One region of the Williamsia sp. M5A3_1d genome, then DNA from elsewhere that is predicted to be linked to it. Evidence: predicted binding sites of a transcription regulator. Region 1 holds the regulator's gene; each other region holds the start of a gene.
The links. Region 1 encodes LexA, which represses DNA repair genes until DNA is damaged. Its sites were predicted from a motif close to CGAACANNTGTTCG; they were not measured.

Region 1 (8,099 bases):
ACCCCCTCGCGCCCGATCGACCGACAGCAGGTCGCCACGTCGGCGTCCACCCGGTCCCCGGGGTCCTCGCCCCGATGCGTCGACCGAGTCGTCTGTGTCGTCCGAAGCGGTCGTCATCGACGAGAACGAGGTGTCGATCGTCGACGCCCACCGCTTACGGCGACGCGTGGCGAGCGCCCGCGACGACCGTTCCCGTCAGCGTCTGTCCGGCTCCGTCGACGCCGCACGCAGCCGTCTGGCGCGCCGGGCCGCTCTCGTTCCCGAGCTGCGCTACCCCGACGAGCTGCCGATTTCGGGCGCGCGCGAAGAGATCGCCGCCGCGATCGCCACCCATCAGGTCGTCGTCGTCGCGGGCGAGACCGGCTCGGGCAAGACCACCCAGCTGCCGAAGATCTGTCTGGGCCTCGGGCGCGGTGTCCGTGGCGCCATCGGGCACACCCAGCCGCGCCGGATCGCCGCGCGGGCGGTCGCGACGCGCATCGCGGAGGAGACCGACACCGAGTTGGGGGCCGCGGTCGGGTTCGCCGTCCGATTCGACGACCGGTCGGGCGCCGACACCCTCGTGAAGGTGATGACCGACGGCATCCTGCTGCGCGAGATCGGACGCGACCCGCTCCTGCTCGCCTACGACACCCTCATCATCGACGAGGCCCACGAGCGCAGCCTCAACATCGATTTCATCCTCGGCTTCCTCAAACAACTGCTGCCCCGTCGACCCGACCTGAAGGTCGTGATCACCTCGGCGACCATCGACCCCGGGCGTTTCGCCGAGCACTTCGCAACTGCGGAGCACCCCGTCCCGGTCATCTCGGTCTCGGGCCGGACCTACCCGGTCGAGATCCGCTACCGACCGCGTGATGCCGCCGACGAGGACGACGATCACGACGACATCGATCAGATCGCCGCGATCGAGGCCGCCGTCGGCGAGCTCACCCGCGCCGGTCCGGGCGACATCCTCGTGTTCCTGGCCACCGAACGCGAGATCCGCGACACCGCCGATGCGTTGCGACGGCGTCTCGACGACCGCGTGGACATCCTGCCGCTGTTCTCGCGGCTGTCGACCGGCGACCAGCAGAAGGTCTTCACCACCTCTGACCGTCGCCGGATCGTGTTGTCCACCAACGTCGCCGAGACCTCACTCACCGTTCCCGGCATCCGCTACGTCGTCGACGTGGGTACCGCGCGCATCTCCCGCTACTCGCTGCGCACCAAGGTGCAACGCCTACCGATCGAACCCGTCTCCCAGGCCAGCGCGCGACAGCGGGCAGGCCGATGTGGGCGCGTCGCCGACGGCATCTGTATCCGCCTGTACTCCGAGGAGGACTTCGAGAATCGTCCGGAGTTCACCGAACCGGAGATCCTGCGCACCAACCTCGCATCGGTCATCCTCACGATGACTGCGCTCAATCTCGGTGACATCACCGATTTCCCGTTCGTCGAGGCTCCCGACGCACGGTCGATCCGCGACGGCATCGGCCTGCTCGAGGAGCTCGGTGCAGTCGACGGCACCGGCACTCGCCGCGGTCTGACCCCGGTCGGTCGCGACATCGCCGACCTTCCCATCGATCCCCGGTGGGCGCGGATGGTGGTCGCCGCGCACGAGAACGGTGCGTTGGCCGAGGTGCTCGTCATCGTCGCGGCCCTGTCGCTGCCCGACGTCCGTGAGCGTCCCACCGAGAAGCGCCAGGCCGCAGACGAGTCCCATGCGCGATTCGCCGTGGCGGGGTCGGATTTCCTCTCGATCCTCTCGCTGTGGCGGCACCTCGAACAGATGCGGGAGGAACTGTCGAACAACCAGTTCCGTAAACGGTGCGAACGCGAGTTCCTGCACTGGCTGCGGATCCGGGAGTGGAGGGAGCTGGTACGTCAGCTCGAACGCATCACCGCCGACAAGGGGTGGAGACCCAACACCTCCGACGCTTCACCCACGGCCGTGCACCAGTCGTTGCTCGCCGGCCTCCTCGGACACATCGGCGTCCGCGACGGTGACACCCGCGAGTTCCTCGGCGCCCGCGGCACCCGGTTCGTGGTGTTCCCGGGGTCACCACTGGCCAAGAAACCGCCCCGATTCGTGATGGCCGGTGAGGTGGTGGAGACCTCGCGGCTGTTCGCCCGCACGGTCGCGGGGATCGAGCCGGAATGGGCCGAGAAGATCGCCGGGCCGCTCGTCAAACGCTCCTACAGCGAACCGCACTGGTCGTCGAAGCGTGGGTCGGCGATGGCGTACGAACGGGTCACCCTCTACGGCGTCCCGCTGGTCGCGCATCGCGCCGTGCCGTTCGGGCGCGTCGATCCGGAGACGTCGCGGGATCTGTTCATCCGGCACGCACTCGTCGAGGGCGACTGGCGCACCCGGCACCCCTTCTTCGACCGCAACCGGGCCCTGCTGGAGGACGCCCGCGACCTCGAGCACCGCGCGCGCCGCGGCGACCTGGTGATCGACGACGACCAACTGTTCGATTTCTACGATCAACGGATCGGCCGCGAGGTCGTGTCGGCGGCACACTTCGACACCTGGTGGAAGTCCGCACGGCGCGAGAACCCCGACCTGCTCGATCTCACCCCCGAGACCGTCGCGGACACCGATGCGGTGTCGGCGACGGAATTCCCCGACCGGTGGCAGCAGGGCGAGGCCCACCTCGATCTGACCTACCAGTTCTCCCCCGGCGCCGAGCGCGACGGGGTCACCGTCCACATCCCGCTGGCGTTGCTGCCGCGGGTGCGTCCCTCGGGTTTCGACTGGTTGGTCCCCGGCCTGCGCACCGAACTGGCCGTGGCGATGGTGCGCAGCCTGCCCAAGTCGGTGCGCCGCCGCCTCGGTCCCGCGGCCGATGTCGGCGCGGCGGCCATGGCGGCGCTGACCCCGCGCAGCGAACCGGTCGCCGTCGGCCTGGCTCGCGAGGTGAGTCGACAGACCGGTGTCGCGGTGTCGCCGAACGATTTCGACCCGAGCACGCTGCCACGCCATCTGCGCATGACCTACGCCGCGGTCGCCGACGACGGATCGGTGGTCGCGACAGCCGAATCGCTGGCCGAGCTGCGCGACGCCATCGGGGGATCGGCACCGTCGGCGCCGAAGGGAGGCGCACAACCGTCCCGTGGTGGCCCGTCGGCTGTCCCGACGCCGCCGCCGATCACCGAGTGGACGACCGCCACCATCGGCACCATCGCTCCATCGGTCGTCGAAACCGTTGCCGGTCAACAGGTCACGAGCCATCCGTGCCTGCTGGTGGTCGACGGCGGTGTCGTGCGGGCGGTCGCGACCACCGCGGCAGAAGCCGACCTGGCGACCCACCGCGCCATCCGACGACTGCTCGAGATCTCGATCCCCGCGCTGAAACCCTCGGCCGCAGGTCAGTTGCCCGTCGCGGCGCGCCTGGCGTTGTCGCAGAGCCCCTATCGCTCGACCGAGGATCTGCTGCGCGACTGCACACGCGCGGCCATCGTCGATCTCACTGGGTCGACCACGCAGGTGCGCGACCCCGCGGCCTTCGCGGCGTTGCGGGCCACCGTCGCCCGCGACGCCCCGGCGGTCGCCCGCGCCGCGCTGGCGACGGCGGCCGACGTGTTGACGCGCGTCGCACCGATCCGCGCCGAGTTCGATCGACTCGGTTCGTCGACGGCCGTCGCCGATGTCACCCGCCAGCTCGACGACCTCGTGTTCGACGGTTTCATCAGCGCCACCGACGCCGACCACCGCACGCGTGTCGCGGTGTATCTCGACGCGATCCTGGTGCGATTGGCCCGGCTTCCTGCCGCAGCCGCGACCGATGCGCGGGCGATGGAGTCGGTCGACCGCGTCCTCGACCGGTGGGCCGAGGTGGTCGAACGGGCGACGCCGGCGCGGCGCGTCACGCTCGGGGAGCAGATCCACTGGATGGTGGAGGAATTGCGCATCGGACTGTTCGCCGAGCGGATCAGACCCGCCTACCCGGTGTCGGAGCAGCGGATCCTACGTGCGATCGACGGTCTCGCCCGAGGCGCCGACGGAGGCGGTGGCGGCGCGCGACGGTGACGACCTCAGGTCGTCGATCTCACGCTGGAAGTCGTCGACCGATTCGAACGACCGGTACACCGAGGCGAAGCGCAGGTAGGCGACCTCGTCGAGTTCGCGCAACGGACCGAGGATGGCCAGACCCACCTCGTTGCTGGGGATCTCGGCCGATCCGGAGGCGCGGACGGCGTCCTCGACCTGCTGGGCCAGCAGGCGCAACCGGTCCTCGTCGACGGCGCGGCCCTGGCAGGCGCGGCGGACTCCGAGCATCACCTTCTCGCGGCTGAACGGCTCGGTGACCCCGTTGCGTTTCACGACGGCGAGCACCGCGCTCTCGACGGTGGTGAACCGGCGGCCGCAGTTCGAGCACGAACGGCGACGACGGATGGCCTGCCCCTCGTCGGCGACACGCGAGTCGACCACCCGGGTGTCCTCGTGTTTGCAGAAGGGGCAGTGCATCGCCGTGTCCTCGAACCTGATCCGCGGGCGACGCGTGTCGAGGGTGGACCTCGAGGCGTCACAGGGCCCGATGTGGACCCACGGTCGCGAGGATACCGACCCCGATCGGCCGTCACACACCGGTCAGTCCCGGTAGAGCGGGGCGAGCAGCGGCTGGCCGGCGGTCAACGCCGATCCGCTCATGTGGTTGAGCTCCTTGATGTCGGCGACGACCGCGGACGTCGCCCGGTCCGGCGCGACGCGCGCCGCGATCTCTCCCAACGACTCGCCGCCACGGACATGGACCACGGAGGTACCCGCGACGGGAGCCGCCGACGACTCGGCGGCAGCCGATCCGCCGAGCACCACAGCCCAGACGGCGACCGCGAGCGCGATGCCGGCCACGATGGCCGCTCCCCATCCGATGGGTGCGGGCCGCCGGGACACCGGTGCGTGGCGACGGCCGTCGGCACAGACCACACCGGCCGGGCGGGCCGCGGCGGGCCGACCCGCGGGGCGGTGACGTACGGGCACGGGGCGCTGCGCCGGACGCGGCGCGCGCTCGACCGTGGCGTCGGCGGGCCGGTGTGCCGTGGTGCTGCTGTGACGCGTGAGAGTCTGATTCATGACGTGCTCCTCATCGACCAGACGTTCGAATGAACGTGTGTTCGATTTGTATCACGCGCCTCCGACAATGTCCCGACACGGTCGAACAAATGTTTGAAAGTTGTTATCTGCTGCACTACTGTCCCAGGTGACAGCAGGTCCGCGCGTTGTCCGAACCGTTCGAACAGATCGGTCGGGAGCGGGCCGCGACAGGAGGGACACCGTGTCCGACACCACCGTCACCACCACCGACTTCGCCGATGGACCGATCAGCGAGGCCGATCTGACGCCTCGGCAGGCGAAGGTCCTCGAGGTCATCCGTGCGTCGGTCCGCGAGCGCGGATATCCCCCGAGCATCCGTGAGATCGGAGACGCGGTCGGCCTCAACTCCACGTCGTCGGTCGCCCACCAGCTCCGCACCCTCGAACGCAAGGGCTTCCTCAAGCGCGATGCGAACCGACCCCGGGCGGTCAACGTGCAGGACGCCGATCCCGGTGACGGCGGCGGCTCGGATGCCCTGTCGTTGCCGACCCCCACCTTCGTCCCGGTGCTCGGTCGCATCGCCGCCGGTGGGCCCATCCTCGCCGAGGAGGCGGTCGAGGAGGTGTTCCCGCTGCCCCGTGAACTCGTGGGTGACGGCGCATTGTTCCTCCTGCGCGTGGTCGGCGAGTCGATGATCGACGCCGCCATCTGCGACGGCGACTGGGTGGTGGTCCGCCAGCAGAACGTGGCCGACAACGGCGACATCGTGGCGGCCATGATCGACGGCGAGGCCACGGTGAAGACGTTCAAGCGCACCGACGGCCACGTCTGGCTGATGCCGCACAACCCGCAGTTCGATCCGATCCCGGGTGACGAGGCGGCGATCCTCGGCAAGGTCGTCACCGTCATGCGACGCCTCTGACCGACCCTCGTCACCCCGCGTACCGCATCTGACTACGCCGCGTGTCACACTGACCACCCGATCGGGGTGGACGACAGGAGACGTGATGGGTGCACAGCGATTGGTCCTCGACGGCGCGGTGGTCGTCGTGACCGGCGCCGCAGGTGGCATCGGGCGTGAGGTCGTCCGTGAGGTGCATCGTCGGGGTGCCCGTGTGGTCGCGCTCGACCTGGTCCAGGCCGCGGTGGACGACGCGGTGCTGGGGCTCGATCCCGATCGTGTCCTCGCGCTTCGAGCCGATGTCACGGTCCCGGCTGATCTCTCGGACGCCGTCGAGCGTGCCGTGGCACGGTGGGGTCGGATCGACGTCGTGTTCGCCAATGCCGGTATCTCCAGCGGAGATTCGGCCGACACCGTCGCCAGCGTGGCGGACGGCGTGTTCGAGCGCGTGATCGGCGTGAACCTCATGGGTGTGTGGAACACGGTTCGGGTGGCGCTGCCCCACGTCATCGATGCCCGGGGCCACGTCCTCATCACGTCGTCGACGTACGCGTACCTGAACGGGATGGTCAATGCGCCCTATGCGGCGTCGAAGGCGGCCGTCGAGCAGATCGGCCGCGCATTGCGCAGCGAGCTCGCGGCCCACGGCGCGACGGCAGGGGTGCTCTATCCCGGGTGGGTCGCGACCCCCATCGCCGATGTCGCCTTCGGCAAGGACGAACTCGCCACCGCTTTGATCAAGCGGGCGTTCCCACGTCCCCTGCTGACTCCCATCAAGCCCCGTCGCGTCGGACTGGCGGTCGCCGACGGCATCGAGTCGCGGTCCCCGCGGATACAGGTGCCGCGTCGATGGATCCCGGTCGCCGCTCTACGCGGGATCGTCAACCCGCTCTCCGATGCTGCGTTGCAGCGGGATTCGACGATGATCGGCCTCGTGCGCGAGGTGGAGGACCGCGCCCGCCGTCGGTGAGGACGGCCGATCGGCCCCGTCCTCGTGTCGCCGGGTCAGTCGTGTAGGGCCGCCGCTGCGGCGACGCGTGCGTCCGCGGGATCCGCGGTCGCCAGCGCTGCCCGCGCCGCGGCCCGGCACTGTTCGGTGCGCACCTGACCCAGCGCCGCACCCACACCCGCGGCGGCCGCCGGTGCGCTCGACAACGATGTGACGCCCATACCCACCAGCACGCAGGCGAGCAGTGGGTCGGCGGCGGCCTCGCCGCACACCCCGACCGGTTTACCGGCCGCCGACCCCGCCGAGGCCACCATGTGGATGAGCGCGAGCACGGCCGGCTGCCACGGGTCGGTGAGGTAGGCGAGTTCGGCCGACATGCGATCGGCCGCCATCGTGTACTGCGTGAGGTCGTTGGTGCCGATCGACACGAAGTCGACCTCGGCGAGGATCGACGGCGCGAGCAGTGCAGCCGAGGGGATCTCGATCATCACGCCGGCGACGAGACCCCGGGCACGCACCTTCGCGGCGAAGTCGCGGGCCTCGGTCGCCGTCGCCACCATCGGGGCCATCACCCACGGTGCCGCACCGGTCGCCTCGGCGGCGGCCGCGACGGCGTCGAGTTGCCGGTCGAGCAGACCCGGGTTGCCGAACGCGACCCGTAGACCGCGTACGCCGAGGGCCGGGTTGGCCTCGGTTCCGTTGTCGGCGAACAGCAGTGGTTTGTCGGAGCCCGCGTCGAGGGTGCGGATCACGATCTTGGCGTCGGACTCCCCCGCGGCGGGCACGAACGCCTCGATGACCTCGCGGTAGAGCGCGGTCTGCTCGGCGGCGTCGGGCTCCGTCGCCCGGTCGAGGAAGGCCAGTTCGGTGCGGAAGAGTCCGATGCCCTGCACCGGGAAGTCGGTGGCCGAGCGGGCGGAGGAACCGTCCTGGACGTTGGCGAGGATCGACACGTCGAGCCCGTCGGCGGTGCGTCCCGGTCCGCTCCATCGCGACACCAGTTCTGCCGCGTCCCGGGAGCGTGCGACGGCGCTGCGAGCGGTGTCGGCGTCGGGGCCGACGGTGACGGTGCCGGCCTCGCCGTCGAGCATCACCGGGGTGCCGGCGGCCACCGAGGTGAGCGCACCGACCGCGACGACGCACGGGATCCCCAACTGACGGGCGATGATCGCGGTGTGGCTGGTGGGGCCGCCCAGGCGCGTGGCCAGGCCCCGCACGAGAGCGGGGTC
Region 2 (8,099 bases), on a different contig from region 1:
AGCCGTATTGGCCCTTGTCGGGACCATCGGCGATCTTCTCGGTGACCCATTGATGCGGTTCGATCCCGACGGCCCGGTTGTGCGGTCCGCACGCGGGCGCCATGTGGGTGGAGTCGGTGAGTCCGCCCTCAGCCCAATCCGTTTCGGCGTGATGCATCTCGGTGTGCGCGAACGGGACACCGCAGTCGCCTTTGCTGCAGCCGCGGTACTGCGCGAAAGCCATCAACCGCTGTGCCTGTGACGCAAGGCGGCGGGTGCGCCCGAAGAACAAGGGCTCGTTGGTGACGTCGCTGAACACCGCGAGATGCGTCTGGGCGCCGGCGGCGAGCTTGACCACGTCGGTCATCGGGAGGTCGCTGCCGGTGGCGGTGTGCGCGACGCCGGCGTGTTCGCGCAGTTGGGCGTCGGTGATGGAGACGATGATCTGTGGCGGTAGCCCACGGTGCGAGTTGCCGAGCAGTCCACCGTTGACCGCGGCCTCCAACAGAGCTTTGAGGGCGTCGTGGTTGCGTTGGCTCTGCGAGCGGCAATCCCGGTCCGCCGCTTCTCGGAGGAGTGCGGGGTCGGCGTCGCCGTGATCGCCTTTCGGGGATTGCTCGTCGTCGGGATTGTTCATGCCCGGTGCTGCCCACTTCGCGAGCACCACATCGAACAGCGCGCGGGTGACCGGATCCAGGGTGGCAGTGAGTTTCGACATGAGCTGCGAGTCCTGGCAGCCGAGGTTCAGCTTACGGTTCCGGGCTCGGTCACGATCATCGGTCAACCGGCCGTCGGGATCGAGATGCGCGAGGATGCGTACCCCGGCCGCGGCGATCTCTTTCGGTGTGAGTGTGGTCGCGAACTCGGCGAGGGTCTTCTCTGCAAATTCCCGGTGCTCAGTTTCGACCGCGGTCGGGATCTTGGCCAGCACGTCCAACACGGCGTGGACGTGGTCGGGTCCGATCGCACCAGCGGCCAACTCCCGTGCCGTGTTCGGGCACACCGGTGGCAGCTTCTCTCCGGTCATCGCGTGCAACGACTCCAGCGCCTGCACTTCTTTCAGACGCTTCTTCGGTTGCGTCACGCGCAGTGTCGTCCGCAGGAACTCGGTCAGGTTCACACATCCCACGGCGCGGTGGGCGTCGCGGTCAGAGACCTCGAGGATCCGGCGATTGCCGACGGCCTCGAGTTTGCGGGCGATGCGCTCGTGGCGGATGGCAAGATCCGCGACCTCCTCCTCGGTGCACGAGGAGGAGTCGGCGGAAAGGATTCTGTCCACGATCTGTTCCAGGGCAGCGTAATCCGATTGGATGTCGTTCATCGGTCTGCCCCCTCCCCAGGTGGTTCTGTACATCTATCCTAGCACGGATGTTCGAGGGATGTGAGGTTGAATTCAGTGAATGTTGTTGAACGCTGGTGTATTTCGCTTGTCTGGTTGCGTTCTACTGCCGCTGACGGTGCGGAAGCCGGTCGCCGAGTGTGCGTTGTCTCGTCGTCGGGTCACGTCGTGTGGTGAGCACACTCGACGGCGTTTCCACACAGTCAGCGCAGTCAGCCTGGTTGGCGGCCGAGTAGCCACCAGGTGAGGACCAGGTCGTCGGTGCGGTCGAGATCGAGGCCGGTGATGTCGCTGAAGCGGCTCACACGGTTGCGAACGGTGTTGCGGTGCAGGAAGAGTGCCGTGGCCGTGTCGTCGACACGCCGGTTGTTGCGCAGGAACGCCGCGACGGTGTCGAGTATCTCGGCACCTGCCGCTCCCCGGGCACGCAGCGGCGCGAGGTGCACGTCGGCGAGGTGGCGGGCGGTGTCGTCGTCGACCGCGAGCAACGGCAACGCACCGAGGTCGGCGAGTTCCACGATCCCGGTACGGCCGAAACGTGCTGCTATGTCGAGGGTGTGTCGAGCGCGCCGGTAGGACGAGCCGGCGTTCGCCGGGACCTCCGGCGGTCCGACCGCGACGAGCGCGTCGACGACAAGGTCGTCGGGAACATCCGGCAGGAGGGCGACATAGTGGGAGTCGACCACCGCATCGACGACGGGGATGTCCCGCGCAGCACACCGAAGTCGCACCGTTGCACGGACATCGGAGCCGAACCGTGGATCGTCGTGCTCGGCGCAGGCGACGGAGTAGTGCACATCGGGCCGGACACCGTGTTCGGCCAGGCGGGCCGGCAGCGACGCCGCCGCGTACTCACCCTCGAGAAGGCGCCGAAGAAATGTACTGCGACGCGCGGCGAGGGAGACCGCGTCCTCCTGCAGGACGGCGTTGATGACCGCGGAATACGATGTCGCCCAGTGCCACATCATGTCCTGGAGATCGTCGATCACCTCCGGAGCCATCCCGCGGGCAGTGGCACGTTCGCGGATCACCTTGGCGAGCAGTCGCGCTCCCACCTGGATGCTGTGCGCGACGAGCTCGAGCGGGATCTGCTGGGTCGACCACAGACGAGCGAGTTCGGTCAGCTCGACGGTGTTGATCTGAGGCGAATCGCTGCGCACCTGCCGCAGGACCATCTCGAGCACAGCGCGGGTGTTCCGTTCGATCTCGTCGCGAGCGATGAGGTCGTACACCGGGATCCGTTCGCGATAGAGCGCGGTCAGCTCCGCCGCCATCCCGTCGATCTCGACCTCGGCGTCGTCGATGAGGGAGGCGATGCGCGCGGCGGCCTCGCGTTCCCGGATATCCGATGTGTCGACGTCCATCCGTGTCACCCTCGACCGTTCCGTCATCTGCGTGCGTGCAGCCGTCTGATCTCCGGTGCGACCGCCCTGCTGCGACGGGTGAACACCGACGTCTGGAGCGCAGCGCGCCCGAGGAGCAACGCCCATCCGACACGAGGGTAGATCATGCGGGACGCGCGCCGCTCGATCGCGGAGACCAGGTGCGGGGTGATCGCGTCGACCGTGCTGACGGCGCCGAACGGACCCGGGAGCGCCTCGAGGAGAGCGGCGAAAGCCGGTTGGGTCTCGAGTTTCCCCGTCACCATGGCCGTGTCGATCCATCCCGGATGGAACGACCCCACCGACACCCCGGTACCCGACAACTCCAGTCGTAGCGAGTCCGCGAACGCCTCGAGTCCGGCCTTCGCGGCGGCGTAGGCGCTGTGCGCGGGCTGGTGGGCGAACGAGGCCCACGAGCACGTCATCGCGATGTAGCCGCGGGTCTCGAGGATGGGGCGCAGGCCGGCACGCACGATGTTGTGTGCGCCGATCAGATTGACGTCGATCACCCGCTGCCACTCGCCGTCGGCGAGAGAGTCGACCGGACCGAACACCGACACCCCGGCATTCGCCCACAGCACATCGATCCGACCGTGCTCGTCGACCACCTCGGCGATCACGCGCGCGCACGCCTGCGGGTCGGTCACGTCGAGGACATGGGTGCTGACCTTGCCGCCGATGCTCGCGGCAGCCCGTTCGAGGGCGTCGGCGTCGCGGTCGAGCAACGCCACCACGGCCCCACGCGACGCGAGGCCACGTGCGGCCGCCACACCCAGACCGCCTGCGCCACCGGTGATCACGACCACCTGTCCGGCGACCGAATGTCTGCTCACGAGAACTCCTCTGGTCGATCCGGTAGCTCGATGACGCCCAGTGCCGACTCGGTGAGACTCCCGAGGATGAGGCGCGTGCCCTGGCGCACCACAGACGTCACCATCGCGTAGTCCGCGGTCGACGACTGCAGGTCGTACACCACGCGTCCATCGCGGTCGACGGCCATCACCCAGGTGGTCTCCACCCCGGCCCGCAGACCCTCGGGCAGGCTGTAGACGAGCCGACGGAAGAACCCCGGCAGCGTGGCCAGCAGGTCGAGACGCCGATCGCGCGGGTTGGCGATCGAGATCCAGGTGAGGTCGCCGTCGGCAGAGATGTTGTCCGGGAAACCCGGGAGGTTCTCGATGACCGCTCCGCCGCCTCCACTGTGGCGACCGAGACGGTAGCTACCGGTCTCGGCCACGGCGATCCACTGCTCGTCGTCGTCGACCACCAGACCGTTCGCGAAGTCGAGTCCGTCGACCAGGGTGCGGACCGTGCCGTCGGTGTCACGCACCAGAAGGCGCCCAGTACTCGAGTGTTCGAGCAAATCGGCCAGATAGTCCTCCAGGCCGAAACGACGGGTCGAGGCGGTGAAGTAGATCCGACCCGACGGGACCCGGACCACGTTGGAGGCGAAGTTCAGCGGCTCCCCGTCGACCGCGTCCACCAGCACCGTCACCTCGCCACCGTGGACATCGACCTGCAGCAGTCCGCGCTCGCAGTCGCACACGAGCAGGGTGTCATCGTCGACCACCGCGATGCCCAGCGGCCGACCGCCGGTGTTCGCCACCGTCTCGACGGTCGCGGGGGCATCGTCGTGCAGGGTCACCCGGAGGATGTCGCCGCTGTCGACACCGGTCAGCACTCGCCCCTGCGAGTCGAGCCGGACGTCCTCGGGGCCCACACCGGGCAGCTCGACGCGCCGCAGGTCACCCATCGGTGCGGCGCTCTCGGTGCGACTCGCGCGTTCGGGGTACGGCGGCGGGTTCCAGCGCCGGGGCCGCACCTGCGGCGTCGGTCGTTCCGGAGCGCCGAGCGGTACACCCGGCGTCGCCGCGCATGAGATGACGGCCGCGACCACCCCGGCCGACGACCACGGCGCACCGTGACCCTCGTGCGCCAGCGGAAACGCGTGGCGCCCGGGACCCGACGCCGACAGCGCCATCGCACCCGGTTCGACCCGATGGTCGGCGAGTCCGTAGACCACGTCGACCGGGCACGACACCGCCGACAGCCGGTCGCCCAGGGTCGCCTCGTCGAGGTAGAGATCGATGGCGTTGCTCTCGTCGACGAACTCCTTCAGGGTCCGCGCGGCGAGATCGTCGACCGCGAACTGCGGAACCCGCCGACTCGGGGCGAAAGCCGTTCCCAGGCCGCGACGTAACGATGACGCGGGGAGCGCCGACCAGATCGCACGCCCCAGGAGCGGAACGCGCAGAATGCGTTCGGAGCCACTGCTCGCGGTCAGACGGCTCGCGACGGTGGGCGGGGTGGCGACCAGGATCAGCCGCTCGACGAGCGACGGGAACTGCTCGGCCAGCGCCGTGGCGACCAGACCACCACGTGAGTGTCCGACGATCGTGGCCGGTACGGCGCCACTCTCGCGGAGAAGTCGGGCGACGGTCAACGCGTCGTCGGGGATCGAGGCGCCACCCACCAGGTGCGGGACGAGAGTGCGGACGGTGCCGCCGAGAAGCTCCTCGACCCGCGTCCACGTCGCCGGCGACCCACCCAGACCGTGCAGCAGCACGACGTCTCGACCGGTCATGCCGATTCTGTTGCGCGCAGGGCCGACATCTCGCGTTCGAGAGCGGGCACGGTCGACGATGCCCGCAGGCCCACGCCGATGTCCCAGAGCCGCCCGGTGAACACACCGCGCACCTTGTCGACGGCGGCCAGCGCGGCCGGCACATAGACCTTGCGGCTCCGCTTCTCGATGCCCGTCACGAACGCCGCAGCGCAGTCGTCGACGTCGGTCACGACACTGAACGGCCATGGCAGACGCTGGATCCCCTCACGCACGGCGTCGATCTTGTCCTGCGCCTCGTACATCGGGGTGCGGATCCACGCGGGGTGGGCGACCCCGACCGACACACCCTTGTGCGCGACCTCGAGTCGCAGCGATCCCCCGAACCACTCGACGCCGGCCTTCGATGCCGCGTACGCCGATCCGCCGGGGACGTTCTTCAGGGCTGCTGCCGACGACACCAGCAGGATGTGGCCGCGCTGGGCGATCACGTGGGGCAACGCCGCGTGCACCGTCCGCATCACACCGATGAGGTTGACCTCCACGGTACGGACGAGAGCGTCTATCGGGGTGACCGCGACCGTTCCCGCCTCCGCCACACCGGCATTGGCGATGACGACATCGATGCACCCGTACTCGTCCACCACCGCCGCGACCGCGGCGGTGACCGATGCACTGTCGGTGACGTCGGTGCGGAGTCCGATGTGTCGGTTGCCCTTCGCACGCGGCAGGGCGCCGGCCGCGCTCGCCGCGGCGTCGGAACGGTCGAGGATCGCCACATGGGCGCCCTTCGACGCCAGCAGTCGCGCCGTCGCGGCACCGATGCCCGACGCGCCGCCGGTGATGACGACGACCTTTCCCCCGACCGAGATCCTGCGGCTCACGAGTGTCCTCCTGCTGTTCGGGTGAGATGGTCTGAGTCACGGAAAGCCGTTGCACGCCGGCGATATCCGACGATGCTCGCGGGCCACAGGTTGCTGTTGCGGCCGGTGGCGTCGAGGTACCAGCTCGAGCAGCCGCCGCTGGTCCACACGGTGCCGTCGGTGAGTTCATCGACATCTCGGACGAACGCCGACTGTGCGCTCTCCGTCGGTTCGACGGTCGCGGCGTTCCGCCTGCTGCGCAGGGTCATCGCGGCGTCGATGTAGCGCAGCTGCGACTCGAGCATCATGATCACCGAGGTGTGGCCCAGCCCGATGTTGGGTCCGTGCATCAGGTAGAGGTTCGGAAACCCCGCCACCGACGTCCCCATGTGGGCGCGCTGGCTCTCACCCCAGTGCTCGGACAGCGTGTAGCCCTCGGGGCCGGTGATCTCGTCGGTCAGCGGGAGGCGGCTGGTGTCGAAGCCGGTGCCGAAGATGATGACGTCGACCTCGTGCTCCACGCCGTCGGTGTCGACCAGCCCGCGGGGGGTCGCGCGCGAGATCCCGGCGGTGCGCACGTCGACATTGCCCTGGGCGAGCGCCGGATAGTAGTTGTCGGAGATGAGGATCCGCTTGCACCCCATCCGATAGTCCGGTGTCAGCTTCGCCCGCAGCTCGGGGTCGGTCACCGCGTGCGCGAGGTGTGCGCGCGCCTCCTTCTCGCCGATCGCCATCAGCTTGGGGTACCGGAAGGCAGCCAGCTTCAGCTCCCGGATCGCGAACACCTTGGCGCGACGGAGTTTCTGCACGCCGGGGATGAGCCGGGTCGCGGTTCGTGTGCGCCGCGAGATGGGCGCGTCGTGGCGGGGCATCACCCAGGGCGCGGTGCGCTGGAACAGCGTGAGCGACGACACCACCGGCTGGATCTGCGGGACGAACTGGATGGCCGAGGCCCCGGTACCCACCACCGCGACACGGAGGTTCGTCAGGTCCAGCGAGTGGTCCCACTGCGCGGAGTGGAACACCGGTCCCTCGAACACATCGAGGTCGGCGATGTCGGGGATGACGGGGTCGGCCAGCGCACCGGTCGCGAGAACCACGTGGTCGGCGGTGGAGATCCCGCGTTCGGTCTCGAGGACCCACCGCGACCGGGCGGGGTCCCAGTTCACCGATGTCACCGCGCACCGCGTCCGAAGTCTGGGCATCAAGCCCTGGTCGCGGGCGACTCGCTCGAGATAGGCGCGGATCTCGGACTGGCGAGCGAAGATGTTGCGCCACTCCGCACTCGGGGCGAACGAGAAGGAGTAGAGGACGCTCTGCACATCGCAGGCGGCGCCCGGGTAGGTGTTGTCGCGCCACACGCCGCCGAGCGATGCGGCGCGCTCGAAGATCACGACGCTGCCCTGGTGATGGTGGGCCAGTCGGATCGCGGCGCCGACGCCGGCGAATCCCGATCCGATGACGGCGAGGACGTGGTGGTCGCCGCCGTGGGTGGTGGTGGGTGTCATGCGTGGGTTCCTCTCGCGGAATCGGTGAGGGATCGCTCGGCCCCGGAGTGCGTTCTGGCCGCCTCCGACCACTCGCTCACCCAGTCCGGGAGTGATTGCGGCAGCGCGACATCGACGTCGAGGGCGAGGAGCTGCTCGGGCAGGATCGATGCGCCCGCGCGGTCGAGGTAGCGCACCGCGACCACAGCGATCGCGTGGGTCACCTCGCCCACGTGGAACTCCTGCTCGTAGTAGGCGTTACGGGCGTCGACGCCGATCATGGTGGTGCGCACCTCGTAGCGCGTCGCCAAGGTCAGAGGCTTGCGGTAGGTGATGGTCTGCGCGACGACGACCGGGTGCCAGCGTCGGGCGCGCAGGGCGCGCCACAACCCCGTGTCCGACATGTAGGCGATGCGGGCGGCGTCGAGTATCGACAGGTACCGACCGTTCGTCATGTGCATGAGCATGTCCAGGTCGGACGGCAGC
Region 3 (8,099 bases), on a different contig from region 1:
GCGAACTCCTCGAGCGAGAAGTAGTCGGGCGCGTGCTTCGCGAGCACCGCGGTGGTGCGGGCGGTCACCGACGACGGGCGCATCATCACCCGGTTGCCGGCCGCGAACGCCGAGCCGGCCGGTACCACGGTCAGCTGCAACGGGAAGTTCCAGGGACCCATGATGCCGACGACGCCGAGCGGATCGTGCCGGATGCGCTGGGAGAACCCGGCCGCGCCCATCGCCTTCGCGACCTTCTCGGTCTTCATCCACTGCGCGACGTGTTTGCGCTGGTGGGCCAGGTCGATCATGCAGCCGGCGACGTCGGTGGCGATCGACAGGTCGCGCGGTCGGGTGCCGAAGTCGGCGTCGAGCGCCTCGGCGATCTCCTCGGCGTTGTCGAGGAGCAGGGCCGACAGTCGGTTGATCCGATCGATGCGGGTGGCGGCGTCGGGGATGCCGTCGCGCAGGAAGGCCGCGCGCTGCAGTTCCAGGAGTTGATCGAGCGACCGCTCGTCGGCCGACCGGAAGTGCGCGGCCGGGGCCTTCTGCGTGCTGGGTGTGCTCATGCGGGTCGATCTCCTTCGATCGTCAATGACACAAACTCATCGATGTGTTGCTTTGCAGTATGCGCCACATCACACCACCTGCGCCACCGGGTGCGGTCGGACCGTAGAGTTCGGCCTCATGAGAGACCTGCTCCCGGTGATCGGACTGTGGTCGCTCGCGGTCGGCGCCCTGTCGGGCTTCGCGATGGTGCTCGTCGTCGACAAACCGCAGTACCTGCACAGGGTCGGCATCAAACATCACCGCCGCGTGTTCCAGACGCACCTCGACTGGATCCTGATGGGGCTGCTGCTGATCGCTGTCGGACTCGTCGCGACCGACACACCCGCCTGGGTGCTGGTGCTCGTCACCATCGGCGCGATCGTCAACCCGCTGCTGTTCGTGCCGCTGGCCTTCGAGGAGAAGATCCAGGAGACGCTCGCCTACCGCGCCGTGTCGGGGTTGTCGTTCGTGTCGCTGTCGGCGGGCCTCGTCGCCGTCGCCGTCGCACAGACCATCGCCTACTGACAGCGGAGACGGCCGGTGGTGCTGACTGTGCGGAAACGGCCGGTTGTGCTGACTGTGTGGAAACGGCCGTCGAGTGTGCTCGCCGCACGACGTGAGCCGACATCGAGACAACGCACACTCGGCGACCGGCTTCCGCACCGTCAGCGATAGTAGAACGCAACCAGACGAGCGAAATGCACCAGCGTTCAACACTATTCACCACATTCAATCGCCCACCCCTCGAACATCCGTGCTAGGATAGATGTACAGATCCACCTGGGGAGGGGACAGGCCGATGAACAGCATTCAATCGGATTACGCTGCCCTGGAACAGATTGTGGACCGAATCCTTTCCGCGGACTCCACCTCGTGCACCGACGAGGAGGTCGCGGATCTCGCCATCCGCAACGAGCGCATCACCCGCCAGCTGGAAGCCGCCGGCAATCGCCGGATCCTCGAGGTGTCCGACCGCGACGCCCACCGCGCCGTCGGTTGCGTGAACCTGGCCGAGTTCCTGAGGACGACACTGCGCGTGACGCAACCGAAGAAGCGCCTGAAAGAAGTGCAGGCGCTCGAACCGATGCACGCCATGACCGGAGAGAAGCTGCCGCCGGTGTGCCCGAACACGGCACGCGAATTGGCCACTGGCGCGATCGGCCCCGACCACGTCCACGCGGTCCTCGACGTGATGAACAAGATCCCGTCGGCGGTCGATGAGGAACAGCGGGCGCGAGCCGAGGAAGTCCTGGCCGACTTCGCGACCACGTTGACGCCGAAAGAGATCGGCGCCGCCGGCGTCCGGATACTCGCCCACCTCGACCCCGACGGACAACTCACCGACGACCGCGACCGCGCACGAAATCGCAAACTGAACCTCGACTGCCAGGACAGCCAGTTGATGTCGAAGCTCACCGCCACCCTGGACCCGACCACGCGCGCACTGTTCGACGTCGTCCTTGCGAAGTGGGCCGCGCCGGGGATGAACAATCCCGACGATGACCAGTCCCCGAAAGGCGATCACACCGACGCCGACCCCGAACTCCTCCGGGAAGCCGCGGATCGAGATTGCCGGTCGCAGTCCCAACGCAACCACGACGCGCTCAAAGCCATTCTCGATGCAGCCGTCAACGGTGGCCTGCTCGGCGGATCTCACCGAGGGTTACCGCCACAGATCATTGTCTCCATCACCGACGCCCAACTCCGTGAACACGCCGGCGTCGCACGCACCGCGGCCGGTAGCGATCTACCGATCGGTGACGTCGTGAAGCTGGCCGCCGACGCGCAGCCCCACCTCGCGGTGTTCAGCGACATCACCAACGAACCTCTGTTCTTCGGCCGCTCACGTCGGTTGGCATCACAGGCACAACGGCTGATGGCGTTCGCGCAGTACCGCGGTTGCAGCAAAGACGACTGCGGTGTCCCGTTCGCGCACACCGAAATGCATCACGCCGAACAGGGTTGGGCTGACGGTGGGCTCACCGACTCCACCCACCTGGCCCCCGCCTGCGGACCCCACAATCGAGCCGTCGGTTCCGAACCGCACCAGTGGTCGACGGAAAAGATTACCGACGGCCCCGACAAAGGCCGCTACGGCTGGCGACGCAACACCGACACACCCGATCAGCTCCGCGCCAACCGACTACACCGCATCGACGAAGTCCTGCAACGGGACTCGACGCGAACCACGGACCAACCGCCACCGCCGGTGTCCGACGTGGAACACCAGCTCGCCCGCCTCGCGGCCGAGCGGCCCCCGCGTGCCCCACGCATCGACATCACCTGGCGGGATGCTCCGCTGTACCCCGCCGCCTAGCGGCTATGCGCCCACGCTGGAATCACAACATCCACTACCACCGGCTGATACTCGACGCAGTCCCGGCCGGTGCGCAGACCGCACTCGATATCGGTACCGGAAACGGGCTGCTGGCAGCCGAACTCGCTGGTCGCGTGCCGTCGGTGACCGGGATCGATCTCGACGAGCCGGTGCTGGCGTCGGCGCGCAGGGAATCCAACGCAGTCACGTGGGTGTCAGGTGACGTGATGACGCACCCGTTCGAGCCCGAATCGTTCGACCTGGTGGCCTCGATAGCGACACTCCACCACATTCCCGATGTCGATGCCGCGCTCGCACGGTGCGCCGAACTGACGGCACCCGGCGGGGTGGTCGCGATCGTCGGGCTCGGTCGGACGTCGCGGCCGCGCGAGATGGCGCTACACCTCGCTGGACTCGTGCAGCACCAGTACCTGTCGCGTCGACGAGGGCTCTGGGAACACACCGCACCGATCGTGTGGCCGCCTCCACACACCTACACCGAGATTGAGGCCGCGGCACGACGGACCATGCCTGGCGCCACGTTTCGGTTGCTCCCGATGTGGCGCTACCTCATCGTGTGGCGAAAACCCCCACGCTGAACAACGTTGATGCCCAACCGCGGCGTTCACCTGCCCAACTGCGGTCGTTATGTGCCCAACTGGCGAGAACAACGGCCCAACTGGCGAGAACGACGGCCCAACTGGGGCTAGAGGCGTTCGATGATGGTGACGTTCGCGGTGCCGCCGCCCTCGCACATCGTCTGCAGGCCGTAGCGGCCACCGGTGCGTTCGAGTTCGTTCAGCAGGGTCGCGAAAAGTTTCGCGCCGGTGGCGCCGAGCGGGTGACCGAGGGCGATACCGCCGCCGTTCGGGTTGACCCGGGCGGGGTCGGCGCCGGTCTCCTTCAGCCAGGCCAGCACGACGGGCGCGAAGGCCTCGTTGATCTCGACGACGTCGATGTCGTCGATCGACAGCCCGGTCTTCGCCAGGGCCCATCTGGTGGCCGGGATGGGCGCCGAGAGCATCATCACCGGGTCGTCACCGCGCACCGAGAGATGGTGGATCCGCGCCCGGGGGGTGAGGCCGTACTGCGCGAGAGCCGCCTCCGACACCACGAGGGTGGCCGCGGCGCCGTCGCAGATCTGCGATGCGACGGCGGCGGTCAGCGATGATCCCTCGGCGAGGACCTTGAGCCCGGCCATCGTCGAAAGCGATGTCTCGCGGGGACATTCGTCGACCGTGCAATCACCCAGCGCAACAGTCTCGTTGGCGAAACGACCGTCGGCGATGGCCGCGAGCGCCCGCTGATGGGACTGCAGCGCCCAGGACTCCATGTCCTCGCGGCTGATCTCCCACCGCTTGGCCATCATGTCGGCGCCGGTGAACTGGGAGATGTCGGCGTCACCGAAACGCCTCTCCCAGCCGGTGGATCCGGTGAACGGGGTGTCGAAACCGTACTCCCGGCCGGCCAGCATCGCCGCCGAGATCGGGATGGCACTCATGTTCTGCACGCCGCCGGCGAGCACCACGTCCTGCGTTCCGCTCATCACCGCCTGCGCGGCGAAATGGATTGCTTGCTGCGACGATCCGCATTGACGGTCGATGGTGGTCCCGGGCACGCCGAGCGGCTGCCCGGCGGCGAGCCAGGCCGAGCGGGCGATGTTGCCCGCCTGCGGTCCGATGGTGTCGACGCAACCGAAGATCACGTCGTCGACGATGTTCGGGTCGATCCCGGAGCGCTCGAGGACGGCGTTGATGACGTGGGCACCCATGTCGGCCGGATGCGCCTTGGCGAGTGAGCCGTTGCGTTTGCCGACCGGTGTCCGGACGGCGTCGACGATGTAGGCCTGCGGTTGTGACATCGGGAGTTCCCTCTCGTTCAGGCGCGTTGGCTGGAGATCGAGACGATCTCACCGGTGAGGTAGGTGGTGTAGTCGCTGGCGAGCATCGCGATGGTGGCGGCGATCTCCCACACCTCCGCGGCCCGGCCGTAGGCCTCGCGGGAGGCCAGTTCGTCGAGCAGCTCGTCGCTGGTCACCTTGGCGAGGAACGGGTGCCTGGCGATCGACGGCGCGACGGCGTTGATGCGCACCCCGTGTTCGGCGGCCTCGATCGCCGAGCACCGCGTGAGTGCCATGACACCGGCTTTGGCGGCGGCGTAATGGGATTGACCGCTCTGCGCCCGCCATCCCAGCACGGAGGCGTTGTTGACGATGACGCCGCCGTGCGGGGCGGCGGCGAAGTACCGCAGCGCCGCGCGGGTGGCCCGGAAGGTGCTGTTCAACGTGATGTCGAGGACGCGGTCCCACTGATCGTCGGTCATCTCGATGATCGGGGTCTCGCCGCCGAGTCCGGCGTTGTTGACGAGCACGTCGATCCGACCGAGCTCGCGTGCCGCGATGTCGATGAGCTCGTCGACCTGACTGGTCTGTGACACATCGCAGACCGCCTGTGCCACCGTCTGATCCGGGAACTCACCGACGAGTTTCTCGACGGTCTCGCCGAGACGTCGCTCGTGGAAGTCGCTGACGAGGACGTCGGCGCCCTCGAGCAGCGCACGGCGTGCGGTGGCAAACCCGATGCCGGTGCCCGCCGCGGCGGTCACCACCACCTTGCGGCCCGCGAGCAGTCCGTGGCCGCCGATCTCCTCGGGCGGCACCGACAGGTCGGCGGGGGACGTGTCGCTCATGGTCGCGCCTCTCGCGGCAGGCCGAGCACCCGTTCGGCGATGATGGTGCGCTGGATCTCGTTCGAGCCACCGTAGATGGTGTCGGCGCGGCTGAAGAGGAACAACCGCTGCCAGGGGCCGAGCTCGACGCGTTCGGGCGCGCCGATGTCGTTGGCGACGCCCTCGCTGGTGTGGTCGGGGGCGATCAGTCCTCGCGCTCCCTCGATCGCCATCGCCAGCTCACCGAGATCGCGATGCCAGTTGGCCCACAACAACTTCGACACCGACGCCTGACCACCGGCACCGCCGGTGTCGACCGTGGCGAGGGTGCGCAGGGCGTGGGCGCGCATCACCTGCAGACCCACGTGCGCGGTCACCAGTCGCCCGCGGATATCGGGGTCGGTGGTGGCGCCGGTCGTCTTCGCCAGGTCGATCAATCTGTCGAGTTCCCGGGCGAAGCCGACCTGCTGGCCGAGGGTCGAGACGCCGCGTTCGAACTCGAGGAGCCCCATCGCGACCTTCCACCCGTCGCCGGGGGCGCCGACGATGAGATCGGCGTCGGTGACGGCGTCGTCGAAGAACACTTCGTTGAATTCCGATGTGCCGGTGAGCTGTTGGATGGGTCGCACGGTGATGCCGGGTTGGTCGAGCGGGACCAGCAGGAATCCGAGGCCGTGGTGTCGCGTCGAGCCGCGCTCCACGCGGCACAGCACGAACACCCACTGCGCGACGTGGGCCAGTGACGTCCAGATCTTCTGACCGTTGATGACCCAGCGCCCGTCCTCGAGTCGCGCGGTGGTCGCGACCCCCGCGAGGTCGGATCCGGCGCCGGGTTCGGAGTAGCCCTGCGCCCACAGCTCGGAGACGTCGGCGATCGGCGGCAGGAACCGCTCCCGCTGGGCGTCGGTACCGAAGGCGATGAGCGTGGGGCCGAGCAGTTCCTCGCCGAGATGGTTGACGCGCGCGGGCGCATCGGCGCGGGCGTATTCGGTGTGGAACGCTATGCGTTGGGCGAGAGTCGCGTTGCGACCGCCGTGTTCGATCGGCCAGCCCAGGCATGTCCAGCCCGAGCGGGCCAGGTGCCGGTCCCATTCGAGGCGGCCGGCGAAGAACTCGTGTTCACTTCCGGGGCCGCCGCGACCCACCAAGGGCGCGAACTGCCCCGTCAGGTTCTCGCGCAGCCAGGTGCCGACCGACGACGCGAAATCGTCCACCGATCCCGGATGTCGACCCAGGTCGACACCTCGGTCGGCAAGATTGGTCGCAGTCATGGGCCCTAGCGTAACCTACCAAGCACTTGCTTGTTTTTGCTGCCTCGTGACCCGAAGGAGAGCCGCGTGACGAACCCGCAGACCAGCGTCGCCGCAGTGCGCGCGGTCGCTGCCGAACACCCCGACGGTGTCGCGATCATCGACGACCAGTGGGGCGAGGACGTCACGCTCACCTGGTCGGAGCTGCTGGCCGCGGTCCGCACCTTCGCGGCCGCGCTCGTCGAACACGACATCGCCGCGGGCGACCGCGTCGCGATCTGGTCGCCGAACAGCCTGCACTGGCCCATCGCGGCACTCGGCGCGCACTACGCGGGCGCGACGCTGGTCCCGCTCAACACCCGCTACACCGCCGCCGAGGTGATCGACGTCCTGGTGCGCACCCGGGCACGCGCGGTGGTGGTGGCCGGGGCGTTCCTCGGAACCGACCGACTCGCCGACCTGACCGAACGGGTCGATCTCGCGACCGACACCGACGTACGGGTCGCGGTCCGGATCCGTCTCGACCCCGACGACGCCCGCGGCCCCGGCATCGACTGGAACGACTTCCTCTCCAGCGCGACCGAGGGTGCGCGGGCGCAGGCCGACATCCGCGCCGACGCGGTCGCGCCCGATGACCTGTCCGACATCCTGTTCACTTCGGGCACCACCGGACGCAGCAAGGGTGTGTTGGCCGAGCACCGACAGTCGATGGCCGGCGCGTACGCGTGGGGCGCCAACGGACGCCTGTCCCCCGACGACCGCTACCTGATGGTCAATCCCTACTTCCACACCTTCGGCTACAAGGCGGGCATCCTCGCGTGCACGCTCTTCGCGACCACGATGGTGCCGCTGGCGGTCTACAGCGCACAGTCGGCGATGACCGCCGTGGAACGACACCGGGCATCGGTGTTCCCGGGTGCACCGACCATCTTCCAGACCATCCTCGACGACCCCGCACGGGCTACGGCGGACCTGTCGTCGCTGCGCCTGGTGGTCACCGGCGCGGCGATCGTGCCGGTGGTGCTCATCGAGCGCATCCAGCGCGACCTCGGCGTCGACACCGTCATCACCGCCTACGGGCTCAGCGAGGCAAGCGGGTTCGTGTCGACGTGCACCCCCGACGACGACGATCTGACCGTCGCGACGACGTGCGGTCGGGCGTTCGAGGGCATGGAGATCGCGCTGTCGGATGCCGGGGAGGTCCTCACGCGCGGCGCGATGGTGATGCGCGGCTACCTCGACGACCCCGTCGCGACGGCCGAGACGATCGACGGTGACGGATGGCTGCACACCGGGGACATCGGCACCATCGACGATCGGGGCAATCTGTCCATCAC

Region 2: the regulator LexA is predicted to act here: its motif matches at 1,341-1,354, upstream of ACLBW1_RS09480 (DUF222 domain-containing protein).
Region 3: the regulator LexA is predicted to act here: its motif matches at 1,274-1,287, upstream of ACLBW1_RS05050 (DUF222 domain-containing protein).

What each region holds. Positions count from the first base shown of each region.
Region 1 covers NZ_JBKEZX010000004.1:274,843-282,941, reverse strand. Annotated here, with positions in the region: gene hrpA (ATP-dependent RNA helicase HrpA) at 1-4,015, shown strand, start outside; gene nrdR (transcriptional regulator NrdR) at 3,953-4,453, opposite strand; gene ACLBW1_RS18215 (LysM peptidoglycan-binding domain-containing protein) at 4,577-5,059, opposite strand; gene lexA (transcriptional repressor LexA) at 5,262-5,942, shown strand; gene ACLBW1_RS18205 (SDR family NAD(P)-dependent oxidoreductase) at 6,028-6,891, shown strand; gene ACLBW1_RS18200 (phosphoenolpyruvate--protein phosphotransferase) at 6,927-8,099, opposite strand, start outside.
Region 2 covers NZ_JBKEZX010000002.1:414,363-422,461, forward strand. Annotated here, with positions in the region: gene ACLBW1_RS09480 (DUF222 domain-containing protein) at 1-1,300, opposite strand, end outside; gene ACLBW1_RS09485 (PucR family transcriptional regulator) at 1,531-2,682, opposite strand; gene ACLBW1_RS09490 (SDR family NAD(P)-dependent oxidoreductase) at 2,706-3,533, opposite strand; gene ACLBW1_RS09495 (alpha/beta fold hydrolase) at 3,530-5,284, opposite strand; gene ACLBW1_RS09500 (short-chain dehydrogenase/reductase) at 5,281-6,147, opposite strand; gene ACLBW1_RS09505 (flavin-containing monooxygenase) at 6,144-7,634, opposite strand; gene ACLBW1_RS09510 (thioesterase family protein) at 7,631-8,099, opposite strand, start outside.
Region 3 covers NZ_JBKEZX010000001.1:1,086,600-1,094,698, reverse strand. Annotated here, with positions in the region: gene ACLBW1_RS05060 (aldehyde dehydrogenase family protein) at 1-548, opposite strand, end outside; gene ACLBW1_RS05055 (hypothetical protein) at 667-1,053, shown strand; gene ACLBW1_RS05050 (DUF222 domain-containing protein) at 1,328-2,845, shown strand; gene ACLBW1_RS05045 (class I SAM-dependent methyltransferase) at 2,851-3,444, shown strand; gene ACLBW1_RS05040 (acetyl-CoA C-acetyltransferase) at 3,552-4,706, opposite strand; gene ACLBW1_RS05035 (SDR family oxidoreductase) at 4,724-5,533, opposite strand; gene ACLBW1_RS05030 (acyl-CoA dehydrogenase family protein) at 5,530-6,783, opposite strand; gene ACLBW1_RS05025 (FadD3 family acyl-CoA ligase) at 6,850-8,099, shown strand, end outside.